Regions from separate parts of the Bacillus sp. KH172YL63 genome, predicted to be linked through region 2. Evidence: predicted binding sites of a transcription regulator. Region 2 holds the regulator's gene; the other holds the start of a gene.

Region 1 (10,679 bases), 1.1 Mb from region 2:
GCGATTGCCGTGCCGAGCATCCCTTTAAAGGGGACCGGGTCTCCTGTCAGGTGTCTTGAGATGATGTAAGCCTGTCGATGGGCAGGCCAGGCAAGGGGCACCTGCTTTGGTGATCCGTCAATAAAATCAATCGATTCTGCTACATCGCCCACTGCGTATATCGTTGGATCATCGGTCTGCATGTAGGGATTACACATCACGCCTCCTGACTCCCCAATGGACAGCCCTGCATCCTCGGCTAATTGACTGCGGGGCTTTACGCCTACCGAGAGAAGGATGAAATCGGATTGAACATGTTCTCCGCTATCAAGGATCAACGTCCCGTCAGGCAGCACTTCCTTCAATCCGTCATTCGCCCGCACACTCACACCCTGCTCGATGATATGATCCTGAAGGATTTCTGCGGTGTCTTTGTCGACGATGCTGATTACATGTTCTGAGCGCTCAATGATCCTCACCTTCATCCCTAAATGGGTGAAGTTCTCAGCCATCTCCACCCCGATGAATCCACCTCCGATGATCGTACAAGACCGGGGCTTTGACGATTCTACATACTGCTTAATCCTGTCCATATCCTCCACTGTCCTCAGGTGGAAGGAAGGGATGTGATCAAGGCCCGGTATGTCAGGTTGAAATGGAGAGGCACCGGTCGCCAGCACAAGGTAATCATATGTTTCTTCATAGTCCTTGTTGCAGGTGTGGTCCCTTATCGATAATGTCTTTTCACTCCGGTGGATTTTCAGTGCTTCATGCTCCATTCTCACATCGATATTCTTTTTACTATGTAATGTTTCAGGCGTGGCTGCAAACAGACTATCCCGATCTTTGATTACATCACCTAGATAGTAAGGCATTCCGCATGCCCCGTATGACAGGTAAGAAGTTTTTTCGAGAAGGATGATGTCTAACTCGTTATCCAGCTTCCTGATTTGTGAAGCGGTGGTGGCACCACCACCGACAGCTCCTATAATAATGACCTTTTTCTTCATGTCATCCCTCCTAAAAATAAAAGAAGTCTAATGGGTTTATTGTACCCATTAGACTTCTTGGAAAAACCGTATTTAACGGAAGTTTACGTATTGTACATCAATGGAAAGATCTGCTTCACGGACAGCCGCAATGATTTTTTGAAGATCATCTTTACTTTTTCCGGTGACGCGGACCTGGTCATCCTGCACCTGGCTCTTTACCTTTACGCCGGAATTTTTGATGATTGTGTTGATTTTCTTCGCGTTATCCTTGTCGATCCCCTGTACGAGCTTCGCACGCTGACGGACGGTACCGCCGGATGCCCCTTCCAACTTGCTGTAATCAAGATTTTTCACTGGGACATTACGCTTGATCAGTTTGCTGAGAAGCACATCCTTCAGCTGGTTCATCTTGAATTCATCATCAGATACGAGAACGATTTCCTCCCCATCCAATTTAATATCACTCTTGCTTCCCTTGAAATCATAGCGTGTTTGAATTTCTTTCAATGCGATCTGGATTGCATTGCTCACTTCAGACATATCCACTTTCGACACAATGTCAAATGAACTTTCTTTTGCCATATGTAACCCCTCCAAAACATTTTCTCTATCCATTATAGACAAGCAAGGGGGAGACATACAACTTGCAGGGGTGGGATAGAGGTGTTTTTTTGCGTGAGGAGTTGGAGTGGTGATTCGAGAGAGCGCTACGATGGTTGGGGATAGTGGGGGAGGGTGATAATAGGGTGTCGTAGAGAAGTTGATAATATATGAGGTGAAGTCGATAATAAAATCGGAAAGTCGATAATATCCAGGTAGAAGTCGATAATAAAATCGGGAAGTCGATAATATCCAGGCCAAAGTCGATAATAAAACCGCCAAGCCGATAACATCCAGGCCGCAGCTCCTTAAAAAAATCCAAAAACTCACTCAAAATCGCTAATCAGCCCTCTGAAACAGACAAAATGCCACTCATATCAGCCGCACCGGGCACCTTCCCGGCTCACGGCAGCATATAACCGGCCGGCATCCATAAAAAAGCACCAGTTCACGAACGAACTGGTGCTTCTTAAGTGAATTGGCCGGCCTATAAATGGTCGGTCTTTTTTGAGAATTGGTTCTTCCCGGCTTTTCGGTTCACTTCTTTGATTTTATTCTTTTCCTGACGCAGGGCGTTGTTGTCCCTAGCTTTCTTTTCGTTGTCAGATGTATGTGGCATGGTGTGACTCCCTTTCCATTTAGGATTCCCCCTTAGTATGGATAAGTGGGAGGAAGTTTATGAGTGGTCGTTTTGGAAAAAGATAGCTAATGTACCTGTTCCTGTATGAGATCCGACCGCACACCCAATAATACTGATGTATACGTCTTTAGGTGAGAATTTTTCCTGGATGAGTGCCTTCATTTCAAGGGCCAGCTCTTCGTCGTCACCATGACTGATGGCGATGACCTGGTTCGAAAGATCTTTACCCCGTTCTTCCATTAGATCGAGTATCCGTTTGAGGAGCTTTTTCTTCCCGCGGATTTTTTCAATCGGGACAAGTTGGCCATCTTCTACATGAAGGAGAGGTTTGATGTTCAACAGTCCGCCCAGGAACGCTGAAGCTTTCGATACCCTGCCGCCTTTTGCAAGATATTCAAGGTCCTCGACTGTGAATAAATGCTCCATATGAATGGCGTTGAAACGGGAGGCCTCGATGATTTCCTCTTTCATTTTGCCTTGTTCAAGCAGTTCCGCCGCTTTCATGACGACGAGCCCATATCCGAGGGATGCACATTTAGAATCGAGAATGGTCAGGTCAAGGTCCGGATATTCTTCCTTGACTTGATCGCGAATCATGACAGCTGTTTGATATGTACCTGATAATTGGGAAGAAAATGCGATATAAATGCCTGATTGTTTTGTTTCTGCCAGCTCTGTGAACTTATTTAAGAAAAGTTCCGGTGAAACTTGGGAGGTTTTGGGCATGTGCCCTTCCCTGATTTTGTTGAATACGGATTTCGGCTCGATGTTGATCAAGTCCTCGTAGTCTTGACCGTCTATATGTACTTTAAGCGGTAAAAGCTCTATGTTGTGTTCGGTGTAATAGGCAGCCGGAAGGTCGCTTGCGCTATCTGCAAATAATTTTACTGTCATTCCTATCATCCTTTGACTTTTCTTTATAGTTTCAGTCTAGCGATTTTCATTGAAAATAACAATGTGTTGAGCGTTAAATTATGATAAAAAAGATGAATAACCCTGAGAGTTTAGATAAGATGAATAGTGGAACATAGAAAAGGACAACAAGATTGAGGAGGTATGTGTATGTCAAGAGATCATGTACAGTTGGAGGCAAAGAAGTTCATCGTGGTGTTGGTCGGGTCTTTATTAGGCGCCGTTGCCATGAATTTCTTCCTGATTCCTGCGAATGTTTATGCGAGTGGATTCACGGGACTTGCCCAGCTGTTATCAAGTATTTTAAAGGAATTTGCACCATTTAATATTTCAACGGGTATTTTATTATTCATATTGAATATTCCTGTCACGATATTGGGTTGGCTCAAAGTAGGCCGGTCCTTTACCGTGTATAGCTTCATTTCAGTGTTTTTGACTTCCTTTTTCCTGGAAGTGATTCCAATCATCCAACTATCCCCGGATATTCTGCTGAATGCAGTATTTGGCGGTGTCATAGCCGCTGTAGGGGTCGGTATCACCTTGAAATGGGGGGCTTCAACAGGCGGGATGGACATTATTGCGATGATTCTTTCACGGATGAAGGATAAGCCGGTGGGTTCATATTTCTTCCTGATGAATGCGGGCATCATCATTTCTGCCGGATTCCTTTATGGATGGGAAAAAGCCCTGTATACGTTGGTGACACTGTATGCTTCCACCCGGGTCATCGATGCGATCCATACACGACATGAAAAGCTGACGGCCATGATTGTCACAAAGAAATCGGATGAGTTAAGGGAAGCGATCCATTCCAAGCTTGTGAGGGGGATTACGACCCTGCCTGCAAAAGGGGCTTTCTCCGGTGAAGACAAGGAGATGTTGATCATTGTCATTTCACGTTATGAGCTGTATGAGCTTGAGCATACGATCAAAGATGTGGATCCTAATGCCTTTACGAATATCGTTCAAACAACCGGTATATTTGGTTTCTTCAGAAAAGATTAGTTTGCTGAATTTGACAGATACTAACGATGAACCTATATAGAAAGGGGCATCATCTTGAAGGCAGCAATGTATCTAGTCATCAGCTTTTTCCTGTTATTGAGTTTGCCGCTGACTGTGGAAGCAGGGAGCGACCGTTTGGATTTCTCTGTCCAGCCGTTTCCAGGAGAGGAAGGAGTCAAGATTTCCCTTAGGCTTCATAATGAAAGTGACCATGAAAAGACACTCACATTCCAAACGAGCCAGGCATTTGATTATTATATTAAGAACGACCAGGGAAATGTGGTCTATCAATATAGCCGTGATAAATCATTTCTGCAGGCACTTCAGTCCCTCCGTCTGAAAAGGGGCGAAGAAAAGGTTTGGACAGAAAAGTGGGATTACATTCAGAATGGTCACCGCGTTCCTACAGGCCGATATACGATTGAAGCCCTTCTGCTTGGAGAAGATTTAAGCGGATTTGACCATCCTTTAAGGGCAGTCGGTTCATTTAATGTGCCGGTTGAGAACGGGAGCTTCAGGTCAGTGGGCGTGAAGGAAATCAAGGGAAGGTTTGTTGTAACGGGAAAGGCCAGGGTGGCGGATGGGAGCTTTTATTACTCCGTTGAAGATGGACATGAAGTCCTCTTGAAAGAATCGCTTATGAAGGTGAATAAAGAAGCTCCGTACTGGACCGGTTTTTCCATCGTGCTTCCTGAATTGAAGGGTAGTGGGGAGAGGATGTTCCTGCACTTATACGAACGGGATGACGGGGACGGGAAAGTAGTGAATCTTTATGTGGTCCCGATAACAAAATGAACAGGGTTGTCCGAAACCGGACAACCCTGTTTTTCATTCATTCAATCAAGAAAGAGTGTTTAACTCATCCTGCAGCACGCGAAGCTGCTTCTGTTCCTCTACATTGGAGTTGGCGTAAGCAGATGACAAAGCATTCTTTGCTTTATCAATAGACATTTGAACGTTTTCACCGCTGCTGCAAGCTTGTTTGGCTGAAGATACGGCGCTGCGGGCTTGCTGGAATAATGGATTGCTCATTATTCCATCCCTCCTGTACCTTCATGGGAAGCAAGTTTTTTTGCTTCAGCTTCAGCATAGGTCAAATGGTAAGGAATGCGTTCATCATGTTTTGATACAGCAATTTTACCTTGTTGTACAAATCGTTTAGATTTATTTCTACCCATCACGACCACCCCTTTTGCGAGTTGGAACGCTTCATGCGTTCTTTGTTAGTATGGCTGCAAATGGAGATTTTACAGGAAGAACATATACCCATCTCTTCCACATGAGAATCAAAGGTTGAATCTGTTTTGCAGATAGCGGCCGATCCCGTCTTCTTCGTTGGACAGGGTCACTTCGTTGGCAATGTCTTTCAACGGGTCGATGGCATTGCCCATTGCGACACCGGTACCTGCATATTCAAGCATTTCAAGGTCGTTGTCTTCATCCCCGAAGGCAATGATCCGTTCTTGAGGGATATTAAGTGATGAAGCGACTCTTTCAATGCCGACCGCTTTATTGAGACCGGTCTTTACAATTTCGATAATATGCCACGGTGCAGCCCATCTCCGGTGATCAATCAGTTCTGCATGCACTTCATCGAGATGTGCACGGATTTCCGCCACATCTTCCTCTTCTGCATGAATGAGCATGGATGTTGGATGATCGGTCAGGTAATGTCGGATATCGCCTGTTGATATCGCAGGGTTCCCCATCATGAACACATCGATGATCCTTTCATCATGATAATGCATGTACACATCATCCATCACTTCAGCCACGATATTCCGGAACTTAAAATTATTGCATGCTTCGATGATTTGTTTGGCCACCTTCACATCCATCGGTTCGTGAAACATCCCCCAGGACTCATCTGCAGGATGATGGACGAATGCCCCGTTAAAATTGACGATCGGAGTCGTCAATTGCAGCTGTTGATAATACAGTTCACTGGCCCGGTATGGCCTGCCGGTCGCGATCATGACTTCATGGCCATTTAAGCGGGCTTTCTTTAATATATCATGTGTTTTGGTCGAGATTTTCTTCTCATCAGTCAGCAGTGTCCCGTCTAGATCCAAAACGATTAAATGTTTCTCTTGTGAGTTCATAGTGTAAATCCCCAATCTGAATGTTATGAGAGTAATATCAGTTTAGCGTGACTGCATGAAGGTTGTCTACCGTCTGCTCTTACATTTATAGGAATGTATCCGGCACCGTGCGAAATATTATACATGCTCCCAAATCTAGGATATCATATGAAGAAGATCAGGAAGGAGAGAGCAGATATGATCACTGTTGAAAAATCAACCGTCCAAAGCATTCCATTCCTACATATAGTGAAAAAAGAAATTGGTGAAGAACAGGCTCCCCTTTGCTTTTTCATACATGGGTTCACCAGTGCGAAAGAACATAATCTGCACTACGCCTACTACCTGGCCGAGAAGGGCTTCCGGGTGATCCTGCCCGATGCACTGGAGCACGGGGAACGCTCAACGGGTAAATCTGAGCAGCAATTAGGTGAAGTGTTCTGGAAGATTGTCATCAATACGATTCATGAATTAGGCGTACTGAAAGAGCATTTCGAAGAAGAAGGCTTGATCTTACCAGACCGGATCGGTGTTGCAGGCACGTCCATGGGTGGGATTGTCACGCTGGGTGCACTGACTCAATATGAATGGATATCATCTGCCGTTTCATTGATGGGAAATCCAGCTTATGTGAAATTTGCAGAAACCCAGATCGGTCAGGTGGAAGCACTTGGTTACGATCTTCCGTTCAGCAAGGAAGAAATTCAAGGCATTTTAAATGAACTGTCTCATTACGACCTGAGTCTTCAACCAGAGAAACTTGGAGGGAGACCGCTCATGTTCTGGCACGGGAAAAGGGATAAAGTCGTCCCGTTCAATCTGACCCGTGAATTTTATGACAGCATTGTGCCGGTCTATGAAGGGCAGGAAGATCACCTTCTCTTTATAGAAGATGAAAAAGCCGACCACAAGGTGACGAGGGAAGGCGTGTTGAGGCTGGTTGAATGGTTTGAAAAGCACATCTCAGCCTGACTTTTTTGTACTATACCCGTTTATTTGTTAAGATGAAGGGTGAATAAAGAGTAGGATAACGTAATTAGAATAAAGGAGTGATACCATGGATCAAGATTTAAAGGATAATTTGATGGGTGCGTTAGAGCAGGTTGTCGACCCTGAATTAGGTATAGATATTGTGAATTTAGGACTGGTGTATGACGTTGATCTAGACGAAGAGGGACAGGCGAAGGTTACGATGACGCTTACGTCGATGGGATGCCCGCTAGCAGGTACAATCGTCGATCAGGTGAAGACCGCTTTGGGTGAAATCCCAGAAGTCAAAGAAACAGAAGTGGATATCGTCTGGAATCCACCATGGAGCAAAGACAATATGTCCCGCTATGCGAAGATTGCCCTCGGCATCAGATAATAGCGGTGAATAATGAAAGATCCCCCTGGGCGATGTGCCCCGGGGGATCTTTTTAGTCAGGATCGGTTACTCATCAATCGATCCGGCAAATCGAAACCGGACAATTCTCACAATCGATGGCTTCTTTCAGGTAGTCCAGATCCATAATCGTCAAATAACCTTTTTCCCAGATCAGAACGTTCTCTTTCTTTAACTCACTCAATAACCGGTTCACCACTTCCCTCGAAGTCCCGCAGAAGTTAGCCAATTCCTGATTTGTCAGTGGCAGGTCGAGAAGGATTCCTTTATCGACGGTTTTGCCATAGCTGTTTGTCATGCGGATGAGGGTAGAGTACAGGGCTCCCTTTTTTCCATGGAGGATGAGGTCGCGGAATTTCGTCTGGTTCTGCTGATTCTGGAGCTGGATCCATTTCATCCACTGAATGGTCAGCGAATTGTCATGGGAAAGGGCCTCTTCGAAACTTTCTCTCGGCAGCACATAGATTTCCCCGTCTTCCACGATTTTTCCGCTGAGCATATAATGTGCTTCCTGGCTGAACAGGGTCAGCTCACCAATAACATCATCGCATGAACAAATCCGCAGGGAGAGTTCCCTGCCATCCGGAATCACCTTACTGATTTGTACCCGTCCTCTTTTAATCAGGTACACCTCTTGTGCAGGGTTGCCTTCTTGAAACAAAAAGTGTCCTTTTTCAACCGGTTTCAATAAGCCGTTCTCGGTAAATAATTGTTTTATCTCGAAAGGGACTTTTGTGGTTTCACTCATGAGATCACATCATTTCCATCAAAATGTATGATTTATCCAAGTGTAACGTATTTTCCTGCAGGATTGAAGGTTTCTATGCAAAAATCAGGACAGCGGCACCTGCAATTCCACAATAGATCGCAAAGTACTTCAAGTTTCCTTTAGCCATGATATTCATGAACCACTTCAAAGAGAAGTAAGAAGCGACAAGTGACGATAGGAAAGCGACAGTGTAAGGTAGCGCCCGTGAAGCCAAATCCGGATCATCCATCAGGTCGCTGATTCCAAATACCATGACCCCTACGCTGACTGGGATGTAGAGGAGAAAGGAGAAACGGAGTGCCGTTTCCGCCTTCATTCCGCTCGCCATGGCAGCTACGATCGTTGCACCGGACCGGGAAATACCCGGGATGAGGGCTACCGCCTGGGCAAGGCCGATGATAATCGCGTCTTTCACATTCAAATCTCCGTCATTCTTTCTGCCTCGGAGATTTCGGATCATCCAGAGGGCGATACCCGTGATGATCAGCGTGATACCAACCGTAACGACTTTCGTCAAATGCTTCTCAATCACATCGCCGAACAACACGCCAATCACCCCGGCAGGGATCGTACCGATGATTAAGTATAAAATGAAATGAAAATCACGTTTCGTTTCAGGTGTTTTATGTTTAAAGTAACCCAAACCGTTCACGATCAGACGAAGGATGTCTTCCCGGTATATGATGAGGACAGCAAGCAGTGAAGCCGTATTGACGAGCATTTCAAATGTCAATGTTGCATCATCGATTCCGAGGAAATGCTGGGCAAGCAGCAAGTGTCCACTTGATGAGATCGGAATCGGCTCAGTAAAGCCTTGAAAAATCCCTAAAAATAAATATTTCATTATCAGATAAAAATCCATTGTGTTTCCTCCAAGCGTTTTTTCTCCACATTTTTTAATTTAACACCATAAAGGGAAAGACTGTAAAGCCTTTTTCAAAATGTTAACCGAACCGTAACGTGTTTATCATCTTTATCCTTCATCTGGCATGCATGAAAGCTTGCTGTTGTAGAAAAATAGGAGAGAAGCACAGCTTCAACAAGGAGGGGTGACAATGGGACAATCGCGACAATTCAGGGCGGGAGACAAGGCGCCGAATAACGGAGAATACATCGAAATCGGTGAAACCGGGAGCATGGTGAAAAACCCGCAGAAACTCCGGATGAAAGCAGGGGACCGGTTCCCGGAGAACGCCAATCACAACCGTCTATGGACATATGCAAGAAAGCCATAACAGTCATGGCGCAAGGCTCCGGAACTGACAATGTTCTTGTCAATTACCGGAGCCTTGTTTCTTTTCCTTTTCCAAAGAAAGGGATATAATGAATATAAAGGTCAATAAAGGTCAATGTACGAGGTGAAAGCAATGGATTTTGACAAAATGACACACAGCATACAGGAAGGCCTGGTTTCTGCAGGTGAAATCGCAAAAGGAAAACTACATACGGACATATCGACTTTTCATCTGTGGAAAGCGCTCCTCAGCAAAGAAGACAGCCTGCTACGAACGATTTATGATCGGACAGGGATCGACGGGCAGGACGTGATTGAGTGGACAGAAGCGAGGCTGAATGAAAAACCTGCAGTCGAAGGAACAGGCATCCAATATGGGCAGTTCTTCTCCCGGGATGTTCACCAGCTGCTGCAGGACAGTGAGCAATTGAAAACCAAGTGGGGAGATGACTACATCTCGATCGAACATCTGGCAGTCTCCTTATGGAAACAAAAGGATAACAGAATCAACACATACTTATCCAATCTGGGTGTGACAGAAAGGATCATCCTCGGCATCATTGAAGAAATTAGAGGAGGGAATAAGGTGACGACACAAAATCCTGAAGTGAAATATGAAGCACTGAAGAAATATGGGAGAGACCTGGTTGCCGACGTCAAAGCTGGAAGGATCGACCCTGTCATCGGGAGAGACAGCGAGATACGTCATGTAATCAGGATCCTTTCCAGAAAAACGAAAAACAATCCTGTCTTGATCGGTGAGCCTGGCGTGGGGAAAACGGCGATCGTTGAAGGACTTGCACAGCGGATCGTCAGAAAAGATGTCCCGGAAGGATTGAAGGATAAAACCATCTTCGAACTGGATATGAGCTCATTGGTCGCAGGGGCCAAGTTCAGGGGTGAATTTGAAGAGCGCTTAAAGGCGGTATTACAAGAGGTGAAGAAAAGTGAAGGACGGATCCTTCTGTTCATCGACGAGCTTCATACAATTGTAGGGGCTGGTAAAACAGAAGGGGCGATGGACGCCGGCAATATCCTCAAACCGATGCTTGCAAGAGGGGAGCTTCACTGTATCGGGGCGAC
Region 2 (10,679 bases):
ACTTTCTTAGCCCGAGGTGTGTAATGAATCGTTTGGGACTTCTCTGTACCTTTGCCGATCAGCCCTTCCACTTCCTTCTGGATCTTCTCAGGGCTCAACCCCAATGCCGTAAGGGCCTTCGCAGCAATCCCTTCACCTTCCCGGACAAGTCCTAATAAAATATGTTCAGTGCCAATGTTACTGTGCGATAAACGAATCGCTTCTTCTTGAGCCAGCGCCAATACTTTTTGTGCTCTTTCTGTAAATCGACCAAACATCATATTATTTTTCCTCCTCACATATATCCTTATCTAACTTAATTCGCTCTCGTATCAAAGAAGACCTTCTTATATCTCTTTCATTTGGTCGCAAAGGACCTCCAGAATATTGTTGTAAAAAACCCGGCTGGGTCAAAATCATTAATTCATTCAGTATATTCTTTGATATGGCTTTGATGTATCCTAAATCAATCCCGAGCCTGACATCCGACAGACACTTCGCCGCCTCCTTGGATTCAATGATCCTGCTGTGCTCAAGCACCCCGAGTGAACGAAAGATCCTGTCTTCTAATTGTATGTTGGACGTCTTAACTAATGCGCCCCTGGCAGACAGTTCTTTATCGATGATCTGCTCCACGACGCTCAACAAATCTTCTACAATATCCTCCTCAGACTTCCCAAGGGTCGTTTGATTCGAAATCTGAAAGATATTCCCGAGCGCCTCGCTGCCTTCACCATATATCCCCCTGACCACCAGTCCCAACTGATTGATTGCCGGGATAATACGGTTCAATTGCTGCGTCAGGACAAGTCCCGGCAGGTGCATCATCACCGATGCCCTGAGCCCCGTCCCTACATTGGTCGGGCAGGTCGTCAAGTAACCGTGCTTTTCATCAAAGGCATAATCAAATTCACTCTCGAACCAGTCATCAATCTGATTCGCCCGCTGCAGTGCTTCCTTCAATTGCAAACCGGGATATAAACACTGTATTCGAATATGGTCCTCTTCGTTTACCATTATGCTGACATCTTCCTCATTTGATAAAAGGACTGCCCCATCATTCGTATCCTCTGCCAGGTTGGGACTAATAAGGTGTTTCTCCATCAATACCCTCTTTTGGAGGGGCTGAATCTCACTTGTCGGTAAAAATTCCAATTCCCCGAGCTCTTTCGGGTAAAAAGAGAGTTTATCCTTCACACGCTCCACAATCTCTTTGGCTTCTTCTGAAGAATATAAAGTAGAAAAACGGAAATCAGTCAGGTTCCTTGCAAGTCTCACCCTCGAACTGAGGACAATATCTGAGTTCGGTCCCTCTTCACTCATCCACGAACTGACAGCATTACTCAAGAACTTTTCAAGACTCATTCCTGCTCTCCCCCTTCTTTCTTGATTTCTTTCTCCAGGGAGCGGATTTCATCTCTGATCTCAGCTGCTTTTTCAAACTCTTCATCCACTATCATCTTCTGCAGTTCCGATTTCAGCTGTTGAATTTTCTTTTTCAAATGAATGGCGCCGCCCATCCGTTCCGGAACCTTGCCATGATGCTCAACATTTCCACTGTGAACACGCTTTAACAAAGGCGTCAACTCGTCTTTGAACGTCTCATAACAATGGGCACAGCCAAATCTTCCTACATTGATAAACTGATGAATCGTCATCTTACATTTCTTGCATTGAAGTACTTCTGCCTTAGGAATTTCAGCTTCCTTTGCCTGCTTAAATGCAGGGGATATATTAAGGAGACCTGCCAATAGATTGTTCACAGAAAACCCAGGATTAGAATCAAACATGAACATGTCACCTTTATCCTGCGCGCACTGCTCACATAAATGAACCTCCGTCTTTTCCCCATTGACCACCTTTGTAAAATGAAGGGTTGCAGGTCTTTCATTGCAGTCTTGACACACCATCCCTCTCACTCCTCAACACTTACTCATATTTCAAAGTATCAAGCATCGCCCTGAGCATCCTTCCTCTCAGTACATCCCTTTCAGGCAGATCCACCATGATGACCGATCGATCCATCACACTCAGCATGATCTTCGCTTCTCTCTCGGAAATGATCTCTTCTTCAACCAATCTAAACACAATATCAGCCGCCGTATTTTGACTGATCATTTGCGTTATCAAAGAAACAAGCTGATCAATCAAGTGAACTTGATCGTGAGCCTTCACCTTCATGATCCGGATGTAGCCTCCGCCACCCCGCTTACTCTCCACTACATATCCACGTTCAATCGTAAAGCGGGTATTGATGACATAATTAATTTGAGAAGGAACACATTGAAACTTATCAGCGATCTCGCTCCTTTTAATCTCGACGATCTCACGTTCACTCACTTCTAACACGTTCTTCAAATAATTTTCAATGATGTCGGAAATGTTCCTCATCAAACCTCCTCCTCATTTTGACTTTGACTATATTTGACTATAATTATACAACCGGGAAATCAACTTTGCAATTATGAAGTTTACCCTTAGAAGTTTTCCTGTTTTTGGGAGGTTTTAAACGTGGGGGGGTGGGGATTTTTGAGTTTTTGGGGGATGGCGGGATGGGGTGTTGATCTGGGGGTCTGACTTCCGACCTATTTTAATAAGTATAGTAAGTTTCCACTCCGTTGTGCGGGCTGGGAGAAGATTTAAATGAGAGGGATGGCTTTTTTATTAGAATTGGTTACCCTTTCTGTTAAAAATCAACCATATAGAAGGGTTATTCTTCGAATTTACGGTGAAACCCAGGATGGGGACATTAGATGTTACTGATTTTCATGGTATTGGGAGCTATTTTAAGAAGGTCACTCATGCTGATTGCGTCATTTCACAAGGTTTATGCGTCTCTTTTAGGGTTATTTGCGTCATTTTCAGAGGTTTTTGCGTCGTTTTTTTCATTTATGCGTCTCTTTACTTGGTTTATGCGTCGTTTAACAATATTACCCATTTCGTCACTAAAATGTGTTGACTCAAACTTACCAATTTACTAAATCCACACTTTCTTACAACGTCCCTTCCCCGGAGGCCTCCCCTCTCTCCTACCATTCCCCCTCCCCACATCCACACCAACCAAAAAAGAGTATCTCTCAAAGAGCTACCCTTCTGAACTATTCGCCTGGCGCCACCCCACAGTCTAATACCGCACCCAATCTATCATCCGCGCTAAAGCTGCGACTAATCTTCAAATCCCTCTACGGAGAACTGAACAAAGATCTTCTTCACTCCATCACGTCTTCAATCTTCTTGTACTCCCACTACCATCCAACTCGAGCTCTATCACCAACCCCGGAAGCCCCCACTCCCAAAAACCAACACAAAAAAAGCAGCCCCCTAAAGAGCTACTCTTTCCTACTATTTGCCTGGCGACGTCCTACTCTCACAGGGGGAGATCCCCCAACTACCATCGGCGCTGAAGAGCTTAACTTCCGTGTTCGGCATGGGAACGGGTGTGACCTCTTCGCCATAATCACCAGACGAATATTTAATTGAAGGTTTATTCCTTCAAAACTAGATAAAGAATTGATGTCAAGAAAGCCGAATATCAGCCTGTTGTTCATATAAATATGACTCTTTGTGGTTAAGTCCTCGATCGATTAGTATCAGTCAACTCCACATGTCGCCATGCTTCCATCTCTGACCTATCTACCTAGTCATCTTCTAGGGATCTTACTCACTTACGTGATGGGAAATCTCATCTCGAGGGGGCTTCATGCTTAGATGCTTTCAGCACTTATCCCTTCCGCACATAGCTACCCAGCGATGCCTTTGGCAAGACAACTGGTACACCAGCGGTGCGTCCATCCCGGTCCTCTCGTACTAAGGACAGCTCCTCTCAAATTTCCTGCGCCCACGACGGATAGGGGACCGAACTGTCTCACGACGTTCTGAACCCAGCTCGCGTACCGCTTTAATGGGCGAACAGCCCAACCCTTGGGACCGACTACAGCCCCAGGATGCGATGAGCCGACATCGAGGTGCCAAACCTCCCCGTCGATGTGGACTCTTGGGGGAGATAAGCCTGTTATCCCCGGGGTAGCTTTTATCCGTTGAGCGATGGCCCTTCCATGCGGAACCACCGGATCACTAAGCCCGACTTTCGTCCCTGCTCGACTTGTAGGTCTCGCAGTCAAGCTCCCTTGTGCCTTTACACTCTGCGAATGATTTCCAACCATTCTGAGGGGAACCTTTGGGCGCCTCCGTTACTCTTTAGGAGGCGACCGCCCCAGTCAAACTGCCCACCTGACACTGTCTCCCACCCCGATAAGGGGCGCGGGTTAGAATTTCAATACAGCCAGGGTAGTATCCCACCGATGCCTCCACCGAAGCTGGCGCTCCGGTTTCCAAGGCTCCTACCTATCCTGTACAAGCTGTACCAAAATTCAATATCAGGCTACAGTAAAGCTCCACGGGGTCTTTCCGTCCTGTCGCGGGTAACCTGCATCTTCACAGGTACTATAATTTCACCGAGTCTCTCGTTGAGACAGTGCCCAGATCGTTACGCCTTTCGTGCGGGTCGGAACTTACCCGACAAGGAATTTCGCTACCTTAGGACCGTTATAGTTACGGCCGCCGTTTACTGGGGCTTCGATTCGCACCTTCGCTTGCGCTAAGCACTCCTCTTAACCTTCCAGCACCGGGCAGGCGTCAGCCCCTATACTTCGCCTTACGGCTTCGCAGAGACCTGTGTTTTTGCTAAACAGTCGCCTGGGCCTATTCACTGCGGCTCTCTCGGGCTTGCACCCTACCAGAGCACCCCTTCTCCCGAAGTTACGGGGTCATTTTGCCGAGTTCCTTAACGAGAGTTCTCTCGCTCACCTTAGGATTCTCTCCTCGCCTACCTGTGTCGGTTTGCGGTACAGGCACCTTTTTCCTCGCTAGAGGCTTTTCTTGGCAGTGTGGAATCAGGAACTTCGCTACTATAATTCGCTCGCTATCACAGCTCAGCCTTCACGATGACGGGATTTGCCTCATCATCAGCCTAACTGCTTAGACGCACATATCCAGCAGTGCGCTTACCCTATCCTCCTGCGTCCCCCCATTGCTCAAACGGAAAAGAGGTGGTACAGGAATATCAACCTGTTGTCCATCGTCTACGCCTATCGGCCTCGACTTAGGTCCTGACTAACCCTGAGCGGACGAGCCTTCCTCAGGAAACCTTAGGCATTCGGTGGATGGGATTCTCACCCATCTTTCGCTACTCATACCGGCATTCTCACTTCTAAGCACTCCACCAGTCCTTACGGTCTAGCTTCGCAGTCCTTAGAACGCTCTCCTACCACTGACACCTTAAGGTGTCAATCCACAGCTTCGGTGATACGTTTAGCCCCGGTACATTTTCGGCGCAGAGTCACTCGACCAGTGAGCTATTACGCACTCTTTAAATGGTGGCTGCTTCTAAGCCAACATCCTGGTTGTCTAAGCAACTCCACATCCTTTTCCACTTAACGTATACTTTGGGACCTTAGCTGGTGGTCTGGGCTGTTTCCCTTTCGACTACGGATCTTATCACTCGCAGTCTGACTCCCATGGATAAGTCTTTGGCATTCGGAGTTTGTCTGAATTCGGTAACCCGATGAGGGCCCCTAGTCCAAACAGTGCTCTACCTCCAAGACTCTTACACATGAGGCTAGCCCTAAAGCTATTTCGGAGAGAACCAGCTATCTCCAAGTTCGATTGGAATTTCTCCGCTACCCACACCTCATCCCCGCACTTTTCAACGTGCGTGGGTTCGGACCTCCATTCAGTGTTACCTGAACTTCATCCTGGACATGGGTAGATCACCTGGTTTCGGGTCTACGACCACATACTCAATTCGCCCTATTCAGACTCGCTTTCGCTGCGGCTCCGTCTTATCAACTTAACCTTGCATGGGATCGTAACTCGCCGGTTCATTCTACAAAAGGCACGCCATCACCCGTTAACGGGCTCTGACTACTTGTAGGCACACGGTTTCAGGTTCTATTTCACTCCCCCTTCCGGGGTGCTTTTCACCTTTCCCTCACGGTACTGGTTCACTATCGGTCACTAGGTAGTATTTAGCCTTGGGAGATGGTCCTCCCAGATTCCGACGGAATTTCACGTGTTCCGCCGTACTCAGGATCCACTCAAGAGGGAATGACGTTTCGACTACAGGGTTGTTACCTTCTTTGACGAGTCTTTCCAGACTTCTTCGTCTACCCCATTCCTTTGTAACTCCGTATAGAGTGTCCTACAACCCCAAGAGGCAAGCCTCTTGGTTTGGGCTATCCCGTTTCGCTCGCCGCTACTCAGGGAATCGCAATTGCTTTCTCTTCCTCCAGGTACTTAGATGTTTCAGTTCCCTGGGTCTGCCTTCCATACTCTATGTATTCAAGTATGGATATTGTTCCATTACGAACAATGGGTTCCCCCATTCGGAAATCTCTGGATCAAAGCTCACTTACAGCTCCCCAAAGCATATCGGTGTTAGTCCCGTCCTTCGTCGGCTCCTAGTGCCAAGGCATCCACCGTGCGCCCTTCATAACTTAACCGAATTGGTTGTTACATAAGGTTTAAAACCTAAATTGGCGATACTCGGTAATTTCTTGACTATCAATTTATCTTTATCTAGTTTTCAAAGAACAAATTTCTGTCTCAGAAGAGACAAAAGTTTTGATGATAATTAAACCATCAAAACTGAACAAAACTTCGACTGTCAAACGTTTTAGTAAATCTTCCTTAGAAAGGAGGTGATCCAGCCGCACCTTCCGATACGGCTACCTTGTTACGACTTCACCCCAATCATCTGTCCCACCTTAGGCGGCTGGCTCCAAAGGTTACCTCACCGACTTCGGGTGTTACAAACTCTCGTGGTGTGACGGGCGGTGTGTACAAGGCCCGGGAACGTATTCACCGCGGCATGCTGATCCGCGATTACTAGCGATTCCAGCTTCATGCAGGCGAGTTGCAGCCTGCAATCCGAACTGAGAACGGTTTTATGGGATTGGCTAAACCTCGCGGTCTTGCAGCCCTTTGTACCGTCCATTGTAGCACGTGTAGCCCAGGTCATAAGGGGCATGATGATTTGACGTCATCCCCACCTTCCTCCGGTTTGTCACCGGCAGTCACCCTAGAGTGCCCAACTGAATGCTGGCAACTAAGATCAAGGGTTGCGCTCGTTGCGGGACTTAACCCAACATCTCACGACACGAGCTGACGACAACCATGCACCACCTGTCACTCTGTCCCCCGAAGGGGAAAGCCCTATCTCTAGGGTTGTCAGAGGATGTCAAGACCTGGTAAGGTTCTTCGCGTTGCTTCGAATTAAACCACATGCTCCACCGCTTGTGCGGGCCCCCGTCAATTCCTTTGAGTTTCAGTCTTGCGACCGTACTCCCCAGGCGGAGTGCTTAATGCGTTAGCTGCAGCACTAAGGGGCGGAAACCCCTAACACTTAGCACTCATCGTTTACGGCGTGGACTACCAGGGTATCTAATCCTGTTTGCTCCCCACGCTTTCGCGCCTCAGTGTCAGTTACAGACCAGAAAGTCGCCTTCGCCACTGGTGTTCCTCCAAATATCTACGCATTTCACCGCTACACTTGGAATTCCACTTTCCTCTTCTGCACTCAAGTTCCCCAGTTTCCAATGACCCTCCACGGTTGAGCCGTGGGCTTTCACATCAGACTTAAGGAACCACCTGCGCGCGCTTTACGCCCAATAATTCCGGACAACGCTTGCCACCTACGTATTACCGCGGCTGCTGGCACGTAGTTAGCCGTGGCTTTCTGGTTAGGTACCGTCAAGGTGCCGCCCTATTCGAACGGCACTTGTTCTTCCCTAACAACAGAGCTTTACGATCCGAAAACCTTCATCACTCACGCGGCGTTGCTCCGTCAGACTTTCGTCCATTGCGGAAGATTCCCTACTGCTGCCTCCCGTAGGAGTCTGGGCCGTGTCTCAGTCCCAGTGTGGCCGATCACCCTCTCAGGTCGGCTACGCATCGTCGCCTTGGTGAGCCGTTACCTCACCAACTAGCTAATGCGCCGCGGGTCCATCTGTAAGTGGTAGCTAAAAGCCACCTTTCAACATTCCCTCATGCGAGGGAATGAATTATCCGGTATTAGCCCCGGTTTCCCGGAGTTATCCCAATCTTACAGGCAGGTTACCCACGTGTTACTCACCCGTCCGCCGCTGATATCAGGGAGCAAGCTCCCATCAATCCGCTCGACTTGCATGTATTAGGCACGCCGCCAGCGTTCGTCCTGAGCCAGGATCAAACTCTCCGATAAAAGTTTGAATAGCTCTTTAAAAATAAATCTAGAATTAACGTTGACGTATTGTCTTGTTTTGTTCAGTTTTCAAGGTTCAATGCGCTCCTCTTGAAGCGACTTGACTATCATATCATTAACTCTTAATGTGTGTCAATGACTTTTTTAAAAAACTTTTTGGTGGAGCCTAGCGGGATCGAACCGCTGACCTCCTGCGTGCAAAGCAGGCGCTCTCCCAGCTGAGCTAAGGCCCCGTATGAAGTGGTCGGGAAGACAGGATTCGAACCTGCGACCCCTTGGTCCCAAACCAAGTGCTCTACCAAGCTGAGCTACTTCCCGAAATATGGCGCGCCCGAGAGGAGTCGAACCCCTAACCTTTTGATCCGTAGTCAAACGCTCTATCCAATTGAGCTACGGGCGCAAGATGTAATTGTTGTTTTGTTACTTTTTAAAGCACCTTATGGTAAGATATTTTGCTTGCGCAAAAATCAATGGTGCCGAGGACCGGAATCGAACCGGTACGGTAGTCACCTACCGCAGGATTTTAAGTCCTGTGCGTCTGCCAGTTCCGCCACCCCGGCTAGTATGGAGCGGAAGACGGGATTCGAACCCGCGACCCCCACCTTGGCAAGGTGGTGTTCTACCACTGAACTACTTCCGCGAAGTAAATGGTGCGGGTGAAGGGACTTGAACCCCCACGCCTCGCGGCGCCAGATCCTAAGTCTGGTGCGTCTGCCAATTCCGCCACACCCGCAAATTGTAAGTCATTGAACTTACATAAAAATAATGGTGAGCCATGAAGGATTCGAACCTTCGACCCTCTGATTAAAAGTCAGATGCTCTACCAACTGAGCTAATGGCTCTCGTTTTAAACCGAGATGTATAAGATTTTATGAAAAATGAGACAAAATAAAAAAACCAAAATGGTGCCGGCAAGAGGACTTGAACCCCCAACCTACTGATTACAAGTCAGTTGCTCTACCAGTTGAGCTACACCGGCATATTTAATTCTTTGGAAATAAAAAATGGTGGAGGATGACGGGATCGAACCGCCGACCCTCTGCTTGTAAGGCAGATGCTCTCCCAGCTGAGCTAATCCTCCGAAATATGTATCGCCTGGCGACGTCCTACTCTCACAGGGGGAGATCCCCCAACTACCATCGGCGCTGAAGAGCTTAACTTCCGTGTTCGGCATGGGAACGGGTGTGACCTCTTCGCCATAATCACCAGACGAATATTTAATTGAAGGTTTGTTCCTTCAAAACTAGATAAAGAATTGATGTCAAGAAAGCCGAATATCAGCCGATTGTTCATATAAATATGACTCTTTGTGGTTAAGTCCTCGATCGATTAGTATCAGTCAACTCCACATGTCGCCATGCTTCCATCTCTGACCTATCTACCTAGTCATCTTCTAGGGATCTTACTCACTTACGTGATGGGAAATCTCATCTCGAGGGGGCTTCATGCTTAGATGCTTTCAGCACTTATCCCTTCCGCACATAGCTACCCAGCGATGCCTTTGGCAAGACAACTGGTACACCAGCGGTGCGTCCATCCCGGTCCTCTCGTACTAAGGACAGCTCCTCTCAAATTTCCTGCGCCCACGACGGATAGGGACCGAACTGTCTCACGACGTTCTGAACCCAGCTCGCGTACCGCTTTAATGGGCGAACAGCCCAACCCTTGGGACCGACTACAGCCCCAGGATGCGATGAGCCGACATCGAGGTGCCAAACCTCCCCGTCGATGTGGACTCTTGGGGGAGATAAGCCTGTTATCCCCGGGGTAGCTTTTATCCGTTGAGCGATGGCCCTTCCATGCGGAACCACCGGATCACTAAGCCCGACTTTCGTCCCTGCTCGACTTGTAGGTCTCGCAGTCAAGCTCCCTTGTGCCTTTACACTCTGCGAATGATTTCCAACCATTCTGAGGGGAACCTTTGGGCGCCTCCGTTACTCTTTAGGAGGCGACCGCCCCAGTCAAACTGCCCACCTGACACTGTCTCCCACCCCGATAAGGGGCGCGGGTTAGAATTTCAATACAGCCAGGGTAGTATCCCACCGATGCCTCCACCGAAGCTGGCGCTCCGGTTTCCAAGGCTCCTACCTATCCTGTACAAGCTGTACCAAAATTCAATATCAGGCTACAGTAAAGCTCCACGGGGTCTTTCCGTCCTGTCGCGGGTAACCTGCATCTTCACAGGTACTATAATTTCACCGAGTCTCTCGTTGAGACAGTGCCCAGATCGTTACGCCTTTCGTGCGGGTCGGAACTTACCCGACAAGGAATTTCGCTACCTTAGGACCGTTATAGTTACGGCCGCCGTTTACTGGGGCTTCGATTCGCACCTTCGCTTGCGCTAAGCACTCCTCTTAACCTTCCAGCACCGGGCAGGCGTCAGCCCCTATACTTCGCCTTACGGCTTCGCAGAGACCTGTGTTTTTGCTAAACAGTCGCCTGGGCCTATTCACTGCGGCTC

What was found. Region 2 encodes CtsR, which represses protease genes until heat stress. Its sites were predicted from a motif close to ATGGTCAATAAAGGTCAAACA; they were not measured.
Region 1: clpB (ATP-dependent chaperone ClpB) is a predicted target of CtsR. The motif match lies at 9,695-9,715, and genes of this name have one in related genera.

The regions. Positions count from the first base shown of each region.
Region 1 covers NZ_AP022842.1:1,208,631-1,219,309, forward strand. The annotation lists gene KH172YL63_RS06005 (CoA-disulfide reductase) at 1-989, opposite strand, end outside; gene KH172YL63_RS06010 (YajQ family cyclic di-GMP-binding protein) at 1,062-1,553, opposite strand; gene KH172YL63_RS06015 (DUF3941 domain-containing protein) at 2,059-2,190, opposite strand; gene KH172YL63_RS06020 (DegV family protein) at 2,248-3,105, opposite strand; gene KH172YL63_RS06025 (YitT family protein) at 3,274-4,128, shown strand; gene KH172YL63_RS06030 (BsuPI-related putative proteinase inhibitor) at 4,183-4,923, shown strand; gene KH172YL63_RS06035 (DUF3813 domain-containing protein) at 4,969-5,160, opposite strand; gene KH172YL63_RS06040 (hypothetical protein) at 5,160-5,306, opposite strand; gene KH172YL63_RS06045 (Cof-type HAD-IIB family hydrolase) at 5,415-6,230, opposite strand; gene KH172YL63_RS06050 (prolyl oligopeptidase family serine peptidase) at 6,408-7,181, shown strand; gene KH172YL63_RS06055 (metal-sulfur cluster assembly factor) at 7,267-7,575, shown strand; gene KH172YL63_RS06060 (Crp/Fnr family transcriptional regulator) at 7,649-8,341, opposite strand; gene KH172YL63_RS06065 (undecaprenyl-diphosphate phosphatase) at 8,415-9,224, opposite strand; gene KH172YL63_RS06070 (YjzC family protein) at 9,418-9,597, shown strand; gene clpB (ATP-dependent chaperone ClpB) at 9,730-10,679, shown strand, end outside.
Region 2 covers NZ_AP022842.1:103,979-114,657, reverse strand. The annotation lists gene clpC (ATP-dependent protease ATP-binding subunit ClpC) at 1-260, opposite strand, end outside; gene KH172YL63_RS00590 (protein-arginine kinase McsB) at 262-1,344, opposite strand; gene KH172YL63_RS00585 (protein-arginine kinase activator protein McsA) at 1,341-1,889, opposite strand; gene KH172YL63_RS00580 (CtsR family transcriptional regulator) at 1,909-2,370, opposite strand; rRNA gene rrf (5S ribosomal RNA) at 3,328-3,444, opposite strand; rRNA gene KH172YL63_RS00570 (23S ribosomal RNA) at 3,544-6,479, opposite strand; rRNA gene KH172YL63_RS00565 (16S ribosomal RNA) at 6,671-8,218, opposite strand; tRNA gene KH172YL63_RS00560 (tRNA-Ala) at 8,376-8,451, opposite strand; tRNA gene KH172YL63_RS00555 (tRNA-Pro) at 8,460-8,536, opposite strand; tRNA gene KH172YL63_RS00550 (tRNA-Arg) at 8,542-8,618, opposite strand; tRNA gene KH172YL63_RS00545 (tRNA-Leu) at 8,690-8,778, opposite strand; tRNA gene KH172YL63_RS00540 (tRNA-Gly) at 8,784-8,858, opposite strand; tRNA gene KH172YL63_RS00535 (tRNA-Leu) at 8,867-8,951, opposite strand; tRNA gene KH172YL63_RS00530 (tRNA-Lys) at 8,985-9,060, opposite strand; tRNA gene KH172YL63_RS00525 (tRNA-Thr) at 9,122-9,197, opposite strand; tRNA gene KH172YL63_RS00520 (tRNA-Val) at 9,224-9,299, opposite strand; rRNA gene rrf (5S ribosomal RNA) at 9,312-9,428, opposite strand; rRNA gene KH172YL63_RS00510 (23S ribosomal RNA) at 9,528-10,679, opposite strand, start outside.